DNA from 4 places in the Pseudarthrobacter sp. NPDC055928 genome. Region 1 is predicted to be linked to each of the others. Evidence: riboswitches for the same ligand, from Rfam matches in the RefSeq annotation. Region 1 holds a riboswitch; each other region holds the start of a gene.

Region 1 (3,231 bases):
GCAGAATTCCAGGGGCCGCCGCCGCGCAGCGGGCCCCGCAGCAGCGCCCCGCGTTGCTGCAGCTGTGGCCGCGGACAGGCCCCGGGATCCACAGCGCGATGCGCGCCGCCGCCGGGGACCCTTCCGGCAAATCACTGACTTCGCAGCGGCCAGTGGGGTGGGCCAAAAGGCCGGCATCGCCCTCGCGGCCACCGGCCTGGTGCTCACAGTCACCGTCCCTGCCACCAGTCCCGTCCTGGCCACGCCGGACGCCGGTCAGCAGACATCGGCTGTTTCCGCAGCTCCGCAGCCTGAAATTTCCGCCGAAGCAGGCGCAAAAATCGACTTCAGCCGCTCATCCGTAGTCACCATGGGTGATCCGGACGGCAAACTCAAGCAACTCCTGAGCGCCCAGTCGGCGGGGTCCATCACCCGGGCCGCCTCGGCCGGCAGCCTCGGTGCTCCGCTGGCGAGCCTGGTTACGGCCTCCCCATTCGGCTACCGCGTGAGTCCTATCACTGGCGGCTCCGGTGACTTCCACCGCGGCCAGGACTACGTGGCACAGTGCGGCACGTCTGTCCTGGCGGCCGCCAGCGGCACTGTGACCTTTGCGGGATGGCACCAGTTTGGCGGAGGTAACCGCGTGGTCGTGGACCACGGCAACGGCCTTGAAACGACGTACAACCACCTGTCTTCCTTCAACGTCAAGGTTGGCCAAACGGTCAGCCGAGGCGAGGTAGTGGCGCTCAGCGGCACCACCGGCGCCTCCACAGGCTGCCACCTCCATTTCGAGGTCCAGGTCAATGGCGAAGTCGTTGACCCCACCGGCTGGCTCTAGCCCAACTGATGGAAAACTCTCACATTTGCGTGACATGCCGTGACCTGAATGTGACATTCGCTCTGAACTGCTGTACCGTCTAACTTGCGTCAACTTTTCCGAAGTTGACGTTCTTGAGTGGATTGCCTAGCTCTGCCACCGCTCAAGGTCCGTTCGCATGACATCGTCTGGCAGGGGCGGGGGAACCAATTTTGGCCTTTGAAGTTCGAAGGCCTTGGGGTTAAGTCGCAAAGCTTCCTGTGGAAGCGGCGTGGCCGGGTGAACTCCCATCCGAATCCGACAGCTCACCTCGTAGGCATTGGGAGAGGCTACCTTCGTGTCTTCACGCCATAATTCTGCGCGTCACCGCGCACAAACGGTTCGCACCAACCCGTTGGGCCCCGTGTCCAAGGCTGTCAGTGCAAATGCCGGGACCGTCGGTCGCCAAGCTGCTGTCATCGCAGCTGCATCAGGTCTGATCCTGAGCATGGGGCTTCCGGCCAACGCAGCGGACACCACCGCTGGCGTTTCCGCCTCCACCGAGTCCGGCTCGCAGACGGCGCTTGCCGTCACCGCTGCCCCCACCGCCACCGTCTCCTTCGAACGCCCCGTGGTCAAGACCACGCCGGCCCCGAAGGTCGAAACGGTCCGTGCACAGTCCACTGACACGGAACGGGCAGCAGATGCAAAGGCCCCCGCAGCCAGCAAGCTGACGGACGCGGTATCTTCCGCGGCCGCCTCCGGCCTGGCCGCAATCGCCTACACCGGAATCGGCCACCCCTACGTCTGGGGCGGCACCTCGCCCAGCGGCTGGGACTGCTCCGGCTTCACCCAGTGGGTGTACGCCCAGGCAGGCATCAGCATTCCCCGTGTAAACGCGTGGACGGCAATGACCCCCACGTCAACACCGTCTCCCGGTGACCTTGTTATGCAGAATGGCGGCGCACACGTAGGCATCTACGTTGGCAACGGCATGATGATCAGCGCCCTGAACCCGTCACAGGGAACGCTGCTGCACTCCGTGGCCTCCACGGGCGGCGGATCCTTCTACACCCTGAAGTAGAAGAACCGCGCCCGCTAGAACACTTTTCGCTAAATCCCCGTTCGGGGTGTGCCGGCGTACCCCCAAGATGCCGGCGCACCCAAAGCCCTTGGCCTGCCTGTGCGGTCCTGAGGAAAACGAAAGAGAGAAATAATGACTACACGTGCAATTGCTGCACGGCACCGCGCGGAGGTCACCACGACCAACTCGCTGGCTGTCATTGCCAAGGCCCTCGGCGACAACGCCGGTGGCATGGGTCGCCAGGCCGCGGTTATCGCTGCTGCCTCCGGCCTGGTCCTGACCAGTGGTATCGCCGCCAACGCTGCAGACACCAACGTTCAGCGCGAATCGGCTTCCGCTTCCAACGTTGAGGTTGAGGTTGCCGCTCCGGCGGTCATTTCGGCCGCTTCCACCATTGCCATCTCCTACGAGAAGCCCGCGGTGACCACCACGCCGGCTCCCGTGGTTGAAGCGCCGGAACCTGAGCCTGAGGTTGAGGTTGAGGCTCCCGCACCCGCCGCTCAGGCTGTTTCCACCGTCAAGGTAGCGGCTGCAGCTCCGAAGGCACCTGTGGCCGCCAGCAGCAAGGGCCAGGCCATCCTGTCCGCAGCCTACGCCCAGCTGGGCGTCAACCAGGACTGCACCATGCTGGTCACCAACTCCCTGGCCGCTGTGGGCATCAACTTCCACGACTGGCCTGCAGGTTACCTGTCCCTGGGCCAGACCGTAAGTGCCGCCGAGGCCCAGCCCGGCGACCTGATCTACTACGCCGATGGCGGTGCGGGCGTTGCCCACGTGGCTGTCTACGCCGGCAACGGCCAGGCCGTACACGGTGGCTACAACGGCAACCAGACCGTTGTTTTCAGCGCCAACGTTGGCTCCGGCCCGGTTTTCATCCGCGTCAGCTAATTTCCGTAGCAACGCTTGGCAAGGACCCCCGCCCTACGGCGGGGGTCCTTGCGCTTTAACGACGCAGCCGGGCCCAGACCCGGTAAGAGGCGATCGACACGGGCGCACCCCGAAACCATGGATTAGTTGATCCCGGGTTTCTTTGTTTACTCTTGTGGTGTCGATCCATAGCCCGGACATGCCGAGGGCAGCCGGCCCTCGCGCCCCTGACGGGTGCGGCCGTGAAGAGGTACGTGCATGCGCACTCTCGTTCTGAATGCTGGATATGAACCGCTGGCGGTAATCACCTTCCGCCGGGCGCTGGTCCTTGTGCTCACGGGGAAGGCAAGCGTTGTAGCCGAAGGCGAGGACCCCGTAGTGGGGCCACAGGAGATTCTGGGCCGCCCGTCCGTGATCCTCCTGAACCGCTACATCCGCCCCCGGTACAACCAGACCACCGCCGTGAGCCGCCGTGGCGTGCTGCGCCGGGACGGACACCGGTGCG
Region 2 (3,231 bases), on a different contig from region 1:
GAACGGGTGCGGACTTCCGGCATCGTTGCGCTGCCCGGTGCCTCCGAACTGCTCCGGAGCCTGCCCGCGGATGCCGTGGCCCTGGTGACGTCGGCGGACCGGATCCTGGCTGACATCCGCATGGATGCCGCTGGACTGGCCATGCCTGCCGCTGCCGTGACGGCTGACCTCGTGACGCGCGGCAAGCCGCATCCGGAAGGCTACCTGACCGCTGCCGGTTTGCTGGGCGTGGCGCCGGAGGATGCCGTGGTCTTTGAGGATGCCCCGGCTGGAATCGCGGCCGGAGTGGCTGCGGGCATCCGGACCGTGGCGGTGGGCCCAAACACGGGCGAATTACCGGCGGGAGTGCTCCATATCCCGGATTACACCGCGGTCACGGCCTCGGTGGAAACGGACGCCGCAGGACGGCGGATTATTTCTTTCCGGCTTTGAGGTCGGCTACGACCTTCGCGATCCGCCTCGCCCTGGTTTCCTCCGTTTTGGCATCCCCGAGCGGCTCCACATAACGGCGCTGCGCGCTGTAGTTCAGGGTGGCATAGAACGCCTGGGCATCCGGTTCGGCGGCCATGGCTGCGGCCAGGTCATCCGGGACTTCAATGATCCGGGGCTGCGTGTCGAGTTCCAGATCCACTTCAACAGTGTCGCCAGCCTCTACGCCGGTGAATTCCCGGTTGGCGGTGCTCACCCCAACCAGGCTATGACCGCCCATCACCGCGATGCTGCTCCGGTAGCTCTTGCCGTTGATGGTTACCACTACCGGCGGGCGCTTGCCTGCGCCCAGGGCAGTCACAACCTCCTCCGGAACCTCAATACCAGCCTTGTTGCCGCTGCCCAGGATAGTCGTGGTGAATTTCATGGCCCCAGTATGGCCCGGAGCCGCAGGTCAGGGAAGTCCGGCCCCCGCGAACATACAACGCCAAAAAGCAGCAGGCCCTGAACCGGGGGATTCAGGGCCTGCTGCTTCGGATGGCGGAAGCCGCAATTACCGGCTTAGTACCAGTTGTTCGACAAGTGGAAATTCAGCGCGCCGCACGGCGACTGGTAGCGCTCCTGGATGTAGTTCAGGCCCCAATTGATCTGCGTGCGGTAGTTGGTGAGGTAGTCCGCCCCGGCGCTCGCCATCTTCTCGGCGGGCAGCGACTGGACAATGCCGTACGCGCCGCTGCTCGCGTTGGTGGCCGTGGTGGTCCAATCAGATTCCTTGGTCCACAACGTCTGCAGGCACTGCATCTGGTCGGCTGACCAGCCATAGCTGGCAAGCTGGCTCGCCGCATAGGCCTGGGCCCCGGCGGGATCGTTGACGGCGACGACGGGGGCCGGTGCGGGCTCAGGGGCGGGGGCCGGTGCGGGTGCCGGTGCTGGTGCGGGTGCCGGTGCTGGTGCCGCTTCGGCGGCCTGCGGGGCAACGCTGATCTCGGCCGGAGCTGGTTCAGGGGCCGGGTTGGCCCGCATCTCGGCCTTTTCCAGCCTCAAGTTGGATTCAAGCTCTGCCGCCGAGGACTGGGTCCCGCTGACCGCCACCGGAGTCATGGATTCGGAAGCCTGGCCTGCTGCGCCGACCCCGATGAGGAGGGCGCAGGCCGCACCGAAAACGGCTGCACGCTTGCCCAGGGACGAAGCTTTTGTGTGTTGCGCCGCGGTCTTGCCACGGCCGTTGTCTTTATGTGCACCGCGCTCTGGGCGCGCTTGTACCTTGAATTCAGACATGATGGATCGCCTCTCACACCTGCGGAGTTAGCTGTCGGGTTCGGATGAGGGCATCCGGCCACACGGAAAGATCACGTGCTGGCTTCACCCCAAGGGCAGTTAAGTGCCCGGGACTCTGGGTCCCCCGCCTCTGCCTGGTCAAGCGGAATCCGGGAAGCGGCAGAGCTTGGCGTCATCCGGATATGCGGCTCAAAGGGAACCGCACCCCATCGACGCTACAGGAGCGCGACGCTTAAGTCACATTTTGGTAACAGAGATCACGACGCCGGTGCGTTGCCTTGCTATGAGCCGTTGATCGCCGGCAGGCGCAACGTGAACTGGGTCCGACCCGGCCGGGAGTTCACTTCCACGTTGCCGCCGTGGGCCTCCACAATGGACTGCACAATGGACAGCCCAAGCCCGCTGGACCCTTCCGAGGCCGCCGCGCCGGAGGACCGTGAAGATCCAGTCCGTGCCGCGTCTGCGCGGGCAAACCGGGCAAAAACGTGGTCCACGAATTCCGGCGGGATGCCAGCGCCGTCGTCCGTTACTGTCACCACGGCACTGCCGTCGGCGGACCTCATCACGGCCGTGGTGACCGTTGTGCCCGGAGCGGTGTGTTTGCGTGCGTTGGACAGTAGGTTTACCAACACCTGGCGCAGCTGCGACGCATCGGCATTGACCGCAAGCGGCTCGTCCGGAAGCTCAAGATGCCAGTTGTGGCCGGGTGCGATGATTTTTTCGTCGCTGACGGTTTCGATCACCAGCTGCGTCAGATCCACCTCGCTGAGTTTCAACGGCTGGCCCTCGTCCAGCCTGGCGAGCAGGAGCAGGTCTTCCACCAGCGTGGTCATGCGCTCGGACTGGTTCTGAACCCGGGCCAGCGATTTCCGGCCATCCGGAGTGAAGTTCTCGGTCATCCGCATTAGCTCCGTGTAACCGCGGATGGCGGTGAGCGGAGTGCGCAGTTCGTGGGACGCGTCGGCAACGAATTGCCGTACCTTGGTCTCGCTTTGCTGCCGGGCCTGCAGCGCGTTGGCCACGTTGTCGAGCATGAGGTTCAGCGCATGCCCCACGCTGCCCACCTCGGTTCCGGGGTTGGAGTTCGACGGCGGGACGCGCACCGCAAGTGCCACCTCGCCAGCGTCTAGCGGGAGCCGCGAAACGCGTGTGGCCACCTCGGAAAGCTGCTCCAGCGGCTGCATGGTGCGCCGGATGAGGATAGTCCCGGCCAGGCCAATCAAGACCAGCCCTCCGAGGGAAACAAAAACGAAGGTCCACACCAGGGAGGTGAGGGTGCTTTCCTTGCCGGCGAGCGGGAGCCCGGTCACCAGGACATCACCGTAGTTCGTTGCCACTGCAATCAGCCGGTACTCGCCATTGGAGAGCGTCCGGTCCACAGGGCGGGAATCCTTCTGGAGGGCCAGCAGGATCTCCTTGTCCTCAGCGGACAGGGGAGAACGCGTGGTATCGGAGGCCAGGAATCCGGCGCTGTTGACCTGCCCATTCAGGATCCGGGCGTTGAGCGTACCCACGCTTTGCCCA
Region 3 (3,231 bases), on a different contig from region 1:
GCGTGGAGCATCTGGCGCTGGGTTCCCTCGCCAGGGTCAAAGAGCAGGCCCTCGCCGTCCCACCGCAACAGGTAGCCATTATGGTTCCGCGTCCGCGTGGGGACCTGGGAGGCTGTGCCAAGAATGACGAGGTCACGCATGGGGATAGCGTAACCAAGCCTGGTTTGGCGATGAGCGCTGGGACGGTACTTAGTGCAGCAGCCAGGACCCGTCCGAGGGGGGTTCAGGTTTCCGGCGCAACTTCCGGAAGAGGGCGACAAAAGGCCATGCCAACAGTTGCAGCATGCCTGCTGTCATCAACAGGCAGACAACAAGGATAAGGACGGGCGCGTACAGGAGGAACACCCCAGCCATAGTGGCCAGATAGCCACCGATCAAACCGAGAACGGCCTCGGCGTCCATCTCAACTCCTCTTCACTTTTTACGGATTTAATCGTCAGGGCAGGCGCTTGAGCGCTTGTCATAATCCAAAGGAGACTGTCAGGGGCCAGTGATGACGCGCTTGCGTGGAGGCTCGATCCAATAAGGAATCGTCCAACACGAAATCGGGCACAGCCGTGCGATGCCTGCAATGGGGAGACTGACGCTGGCTGCGGCCACGGGGAATCCCTCCAGGATGCTGGGGTGGACTCACACCCAGTCTGCAATGGCGGCCGCATACTGCCTAACGGTCTATCCAGCCTACTCTTCGATCCTCCCGCGCGGAAGAATGGGCTCGGCAAGCAAGGAGACTCACCACTCCGGACATTCCTGTTACCTAAACGTGACTTTTAGGGGGTGGTTCATGTACGGTTTTCGGGTGGCCCATCTGGATCGGGCCACGTCCGGGGTGACGCCGAGCTCTGCCACATCCCGGGCTCCCAACACAGTAAGGCAGAGACGGGGGACCCACAGTCTTCGGGCCGTTTCGCAGCGGTCCTTGGGGTGAAGCCGTCACGCCTGAACGTGCCGGCCGGTTGACCTCTTCCGAACCCGACAGCTAACTTCGCAGGCGTTGAGAGGCAAATACCATGTCCCGTTCGCTGGATCAGTCGCGCCCTTTTCGGGCCGGGCGACACCGCGCAGAAACTGCGCCGGTCATCACCACTCCACCCACCCCAACCGGTTCCGGCGCAGAAATGCCGCATCCCGCGCCGACTCCGGCAGGACCGGCATCAGCCCCACTGCGCCGAAGAAGAGTCAGGGGCCCGGCCTTCGAGGTCCCGACTGCCCCGGAATCGTCACCCAAGGCGGACGCTGCGTCACCTGCAACCGAAGTAATTGCAGCTGTAGCACCCACGACGTCGGCTCTAAAAAGCGCGGCCGTGCAGGAGACAACGCGACGGTCCCGGGAACGACGCGAACCGGTTGGAAAGCCCGCAGAGGCCACACCCGTTGCGGCCCCGAGGAGCAGGCCGGCGACAGCACATAGCCCACAGATGGCATCCGCTTTCACTTCCGAGGCCCAAGCCGTCCTCAAGAGGGCCGCTTCGCTTCGCGTCATGGGTCATCGGATGGCCGTCGTTTCCGGCGCCCTTGCCGTAGTGCTTGCGGTCGGAACGGCCAGCCAGGCTACCGAGCTGCCCTTTTTCGGCAATGAGTCCTCCGTCCAAGATGCCCCCGACGCGGCTGATGCGCCCCGTACGACGAAGGGGACGCTGCCCACGTACAGCAGCGGACGTGCGGCACCCCAGCCAGCCGCCTCCACTCCCCCGGGCACGCCGGGCGCCGCACCGGCAGAGGCCACCCCTGGCACCGATGATTCCCAGCCAGGTGAGGATCCCGGCGCCTCTGCCTTGCCAGCCGTGGCCGACCTCCCGATGCCAGTGGACGCTCCCACGCTGGACGGGATGCTCGCGGCATCGCAGGCCACGGTTCCGCCATCCCCCGGGCCCACGGTGATCCTCGAGCCACCGGTCATGTCATCGGCCACACCCGCCGCGCCGACGTCGTCGGCTGGCCCCGCACCGGCGGCGCCCCCAACGGCGCCGGCTCCGGCAACCTCACCCACACCAACAGCCTCGTCGCTCCCGCCCTCGCCCACTGCTACAGCTACAGGAGACGCCTCAGAAGAAGCAGTCGATACACGCTCGTATGCCATCGCCCGCCTGGCATCGTATGGATGGGGCGCGGAACAAATGAATGCCCTGAACCAGTTGTGGGACACGTCAGTAAAATGGCGTCCCAGCCAGGTGGATAGAGGATTGAGCTACATCAAGGAGCGCCACGGCTCCCCGGCAAAAGCCCTCGAGTTCCGCGCCACAAACAACTGGTACTGAGCCAGGGGCCACTTAGAAGACGTAGCCACGAAGACACCAGAACGCCGCGGACCCGCAAGGGGTTCCGCGGCGTTCTGTTGGTTCCGGCCGGGTTATCCGGCGAACCCGTCCCCCGGTCCGGGAGTGATCACTGTGGTCCGGCCTGTTCCTTGACTGCGCCGTTGCCGGTGCCTCGCGTGGACGCGGCGGGGGTCGAATTGCCAAAGTTCTTAAGCATTTCGATGACGTCGAACCCGGTGGTGTCCTTGAGCATCTGTGCCGTCTGCTGGACACCCGAGGAAACATTTTTGCTCACCTGGCCTGCGCCGTCGTTGGAGATGACCGTCATATTGCTGATGGCGCTCATCGGCGCAGCGATTTCCCGGGCGATGGAAGGCAGAACCTCCAGAAGTTTGTTCAGGATGGCTGCCTCGTTGAACTCGCTGTATGCCTTGGCCTGGGCTTCGATGGCCCCTGCCTCAGCCGTACCACGCAGGCCAATGACATCGGCCTCGGCTATACCCTTGGACTTCGTTACTTCAGCCTCGGCAAGGCCACGGATCTTGTTGATCTCGGTTTCGGCATTGCCTTTGGCAGTGTTGGCTGCTGCCAGGGCCTTTGCTTCGACCTCGTTGCCGGCAGCCTTGAGCTTGCGGGTTTCGAGTTCAGCGGCAGCTTCAACCTTCGTGGCTTCCGAGATGCGGGTACGTCGGGCAAGGTCAGCCGCTGCTTCAGTTTCAACCTTGTACTTGGCGGCGTCGGCAGGCTTGCGGACCTCGATGTCGAGTTCCTTCTCGCGAAGTTCGGCCTGGCGCGCCACAACCTGTTGGTTCTTCAGGATAATCGCCTGCTGCTGGTCGGCCTGGGCAAGGGGGCCGGCGGCGTCAGCCTCCGCCTGGCGGGCATCCGTTTCCTGCTTCAATTCGGCGCGCCGGAGAGCCAGCTTCTGCTCAGCTTCAGCCGTCTTCTGGTCTGCCAGGGCCTTCGCTTCCGC
Region 4 (3,231 bases), on a different contig from region 1:
CTCGTCAGTGAAGCCATGTACGCCATGGGCATTCCCACCACACGGTCGCTTGCCGTCGTGGCCACGGGACGGCCAGTCCGCCGCGAAACCATGCTTCCCGGGGCTGTGCTGACCCGCGTTGCGAGCAGCCACCTGCGTGTGGGCAGTTTCCAGTTCGCCCGGGTCAACGGCGACACGGAGCTCCTCCGTCGGCTGGCCGACCACGCGATCAGCCGCCATCATCCGGACGCCGCGAAGGCGGACCAGCCCTATCTCGCGCTGTTCGATGCGGTCATCGCCGCCCAGGCGTCCCTGGTGGCCCAGTGGATGCTCGTAGGATTTGTCCACGGGGTAATGAACACGGACAACATGACCATCTCGGGCGAGACCATCGACTATGGACCGTGCGCGTTTATGGATGCCTTCAACCCCGGTGCGGTCTACAGCTCCATCGACGCCGGCGGACGTTACGCCTACGCCAACCAGCCAGTCATCGCTGAATGGAACCTCACCCGGCTGGCCGAGGCGCTTCTGCCCCTGCTCCACGAGGATCAGGAGCAGGCCGTTGCGCTCGCTGTGGAGTCACTGGGCGCGTTCCGCAACCTGTACAGTACGGCCTGGTCCACCGGGATGAAATCCAAGCTGGGGCTCGGCGCGGAGGCAAGGGACGACGAAGCGGGGCCTCTGGTGAATGACCTGCTCGCAATGCTTGAAGAGGGGCAGGTTGATTACACCTCGTTCCTCCGGGGCCTCGGGTCCGCAGCCCGCGGTACACCCGACGCAGCCCGTACCATGTTCACGGACCCAGGAGCATTTGACGCGTGGACCAAGAAGTGGCTCGCCCTGGCACCGGACGCAGACATGATGGACCGGGTGAACCCTGTCTACATCCCCAGGAACCACTTGGTGGAAGAAGCCCTGGGCGCCGCTACCGCAGGCGACCTGGACCCGTTCCACCGCCTGGTGGACGTCCTGACGCAGCCGTACACTGAGCGCCCCGGCCTGGAACGCTACGCCGGTCCCGCGCCTGTTGACTTCGGCAGCTACCGGACGTTCTGCGGAACCTGAGCGAACAAAAACGGGGGACGACGGCGACAGGCGGCTGATTGCCGCCCGCCGCCGTCGAACCGGCCGGACTCACGCTACGCGGACGAAGGACGCTCCCGACAACCAGCTGATGGAGTGGACTTCGGTCTTGTAACCGTCCACGCCGCCGCTAACAACCTGGCCATTGCCGGCGTAGACGCCCACGTGGCCGGCGGTGATGACCAGGTCACCGGCTGCAGGGGTGCCCACCACGGTGCCGTACGCGAAGAATTGGGTGGGTGCAAGGTCTCCCACGCTCTTGCCCACCGAGCGCAGTGCCTTCTCCACCATGGCGGTGCAGTCCTGCTGAACGCCGAGCTGCGAATAGGCGGAAGCCAGGATGGCAGCGCCGAGCGAGCCGGACGGTGCCTGCGCCGCCGGGGCGGCAGTGGAAGCCAGCTGGACGCCGGTGTTGGCCGGGGCAGTGGGCGCTGCGGCTGCCTTCGCCACCGGAGCCGGAGCCGGAGCAGTGTAGCCGGCACCCGGGATCTGGATCTGGTCACCGGGGTAGATGATGGTGGTCAGCGACAGGCCGTTCACAGCCAGGACGTCGTTCAGGGCCACGCCGTAGGCGGCGGAAATTGCGCCCAGGGTGTCGCCTGAGACGACCGTGTGGACAGTGGCTGCGGCGGCCGGAGCGGCAGCCGCGGCCGGTGCAACGGCGGCCGGTGCGCTGGTCTGGCCCTGCACATTGACGGTCCCGGACGAGTCCGGGCCGTGGACGCCGGCCTGCGCCGGGGTGCCAACGCTAAAGAGCAGCCCGGACGCGGCAACTGCGGCAAGTGCGGGCCGGCCGAACGTCAGTGCGCGGGCTTTGGCCGAGGAAGACAGGCCAACCAGGACGGTGGGGCGGACAGAAGTCGCACGATGGCGTGCGGCAGTGGAGTTTTTTGACACGGGTAATCGCCTCTCCCATGCCTGCGGGGTGAGCTGTCGGGTTCGGGTCGGAGACACCCGGCCGGTTACGGCTCCGTACGGGACGGAGCGATATCGACTTAACCCCAAGGCTTCGGAACGAAGCCGTGGAAACGTGGTTCCCCCGTCCCTGCCAGTGAAAGTAACTGGGGTCCCGGTTCAGCGGCAGGGTTCGGCATACTGACGGGAATGCCCCGGCTTGAGCCAGGACACCGCTCGACCATAACCTCTGCTCTTTTGGAATGTCACATTCCGGTAACGGAATGTAGGCCAAAAAGCCACCTTATCTTCGGGTGGGGTTCTTCCGTGTGTGGAATGACGTTGCAGGTCAGGCCCCGATAGCGGTATATGCTGCGACAGCTGGTGCCGTGTGATTGAAATCACGTAACAAAAGAGGCCGTCTGGCGTTTTTATCCTCAGATTGAGGCCTGATGCGTGGTAAAGGAGGCCTGCCCTGGGGCTGCTACGGGAGGGATCTCTGCTGGATAACAATGTTGGACCAGCATCCACTAGGCAAGAGTTTCGCCCGGTAAGCTCACCAACTATGTCCCGGTTTGCTCAAAGAATGAGGCTGCCTGCCGTTGCGGGCCTGCTGGCGGTTGTTTTGGCGGCCCCGCTCGCCACGGCGCCTTCGCATGCCGACGACGATCCTCCGCCAGGCGGTTACCCCTCCTGGCAGGACGTGCAAAACGCCAAGCAAAGCGAGGCCGGTAAGGCTGCGGAGGTCACCAGGATCAACGAACTGTTGGGTGGGCTGCAGACGCAGGCTGAGGCACTGGGTGGCGCTGCCGTGACGTCCGCTGCCGAATACGCCGCGGCGGACGCAGCGCTCCAGGCTGCCAGCTCAAGGGTTGACGTCCTCACCGCACAGACTGCACGCGTCACAGCGGAACTCGGGCAGTACAAAAAGGAAATCGGCGCCCTGGCAGCCCAGTCGTACAAGACCGGCGGCACCAATATGGGATTCTTCGTCGCCCTCGACGCCGTCCAGACCAACAGCATCCAGGGTCTGAATATCGTCCAGATCGTCAGCGACAAGACCGCGGCCCTGGTGAACAAATCCGCGGCTGCCGAACGGGTCGCCAATGCCCTCGCCGATCAGGAAAGGGCAGCGAGGACTGAACGCGAACGGCTGTCAGGGGAAGCCAAGAGCAAGCTCGACGCCGCCCAGGCGGCCCAGCAGGCCATGTCACGGCAGGTTGCGGAGCAGCAGGAGCACAGCCAGGAACTGACCGCGCAGCTGGCATCCCT

The links. A riboswitch is a leader RNA that binds a small molecule or an ion and turns the genes downstream of it on or off. The one in region 1 is predicted to bind cyclic di-AMP.
Region 2: another riboswitch for cyclic di-AMP. It lies ahead of ACFC25_RS06975 (hypothetical protein); the one in region 1 lies ahead of ACFC25_RS11665 (C40 family peptidase).
Region 3: another riboswitch for cyclic di-AMP. It lies ahead of ACFC25_RS15140 (hypothetical protein); the one in region 1 lies ahead of ACFC25_RS11665 (C40 family peptidase).
Region 4: another riboswitch for cyclic di-AMP. It lies ahead of ACFC25_RS15115 (LysM peptidoglycan-binding domain-containing protein); the one in region 1 lies ahead of ACFC25_RS11665 (C40 family peptidase).

What each region holds. Positions count from the first base shown of each region.
Region 1 is NZ_JBHJZH010000008.1:34,952-38,182, forward strand. Features, by position in the region: gene ACFC25_RS11660 (M23 family metallopeptidase) at 1-817, shown strand, start outside; cyclic di-AMP (ydaO/yuaA leader) riboswitch at 966-1,129, shown strand; gene ACFC25_RS11665 (C40 family peptidase) at 1,200-1,859, shown strand; gene ACFC25_RS11670 (NlpC/P60 family protein) at 1,992-2,747, shown strand; gene ACFC25_RS11675 (HNH endonuclease) at 2,985-3,231, shown strand, end outside.
Region 2 is NZ_JBHJZH010000004.1:45,887-49,117, reverse strand. Features, by position in the region: gene ACFC25_RS06985 (HAD-IA family hydrolase) at 1-432, shown strand, start outside; gene ACFC25_RS06980 (YdeI/OmpD-associated family protein) at 413-856, opposite strand; gene ACFC25_RS06975 (hypothetical protein) at 991-1,707, opposite strand; cyclic di-AMP (ydaO/yuaA leader) riboswitch at 1,713-1,872, opposite strand; gene ACFC25_RS06970 (sensor histidine kinase) at 1,989-3,231, opposite strand, start outside.
Region 3 is NZ_JBHJZH010000012.1:38,412-41,642, forward strand. Features, by position in the region: gene ACFC25_RS15130 (ribonuclease Z) at 1-140, opposite strand, end outside; gene ACFC25_RS15135 (hypothetical protein) at 190-402, opposite strand; cyclic di-AMP (ydaO/yuaA leader) riboswitch at 824-1,008, shown strand; gene ACFC25_RS15140 (hypothetical protein) at 1,419-2,258, shown strand; gene ACFC25_RS15145 (SPFH domain-containing protein) at 2,386-3,231, opposite strand, start outside.
Region 4 is NZ_JBHJZH010000012.1:32,602-35,832, reverse strand. Features, by position in the region: gene ACFC25_RS15120 (YdiU family protein) at 1-1,047, shown strand, start outside; gene ACFC25_RS15115 (LysM peptidoglycan-binding domain-containing protein) at 1,117-1,962, opposite strand; cyclic di-AMP (ydaO/yuaA leader) riboswitch at 1,966-2,168, opposite strand; gene ACFC25_RS15110 (lytic transglycosylase domain-containing protein) at 2,546-3,231, shown strand, end outside.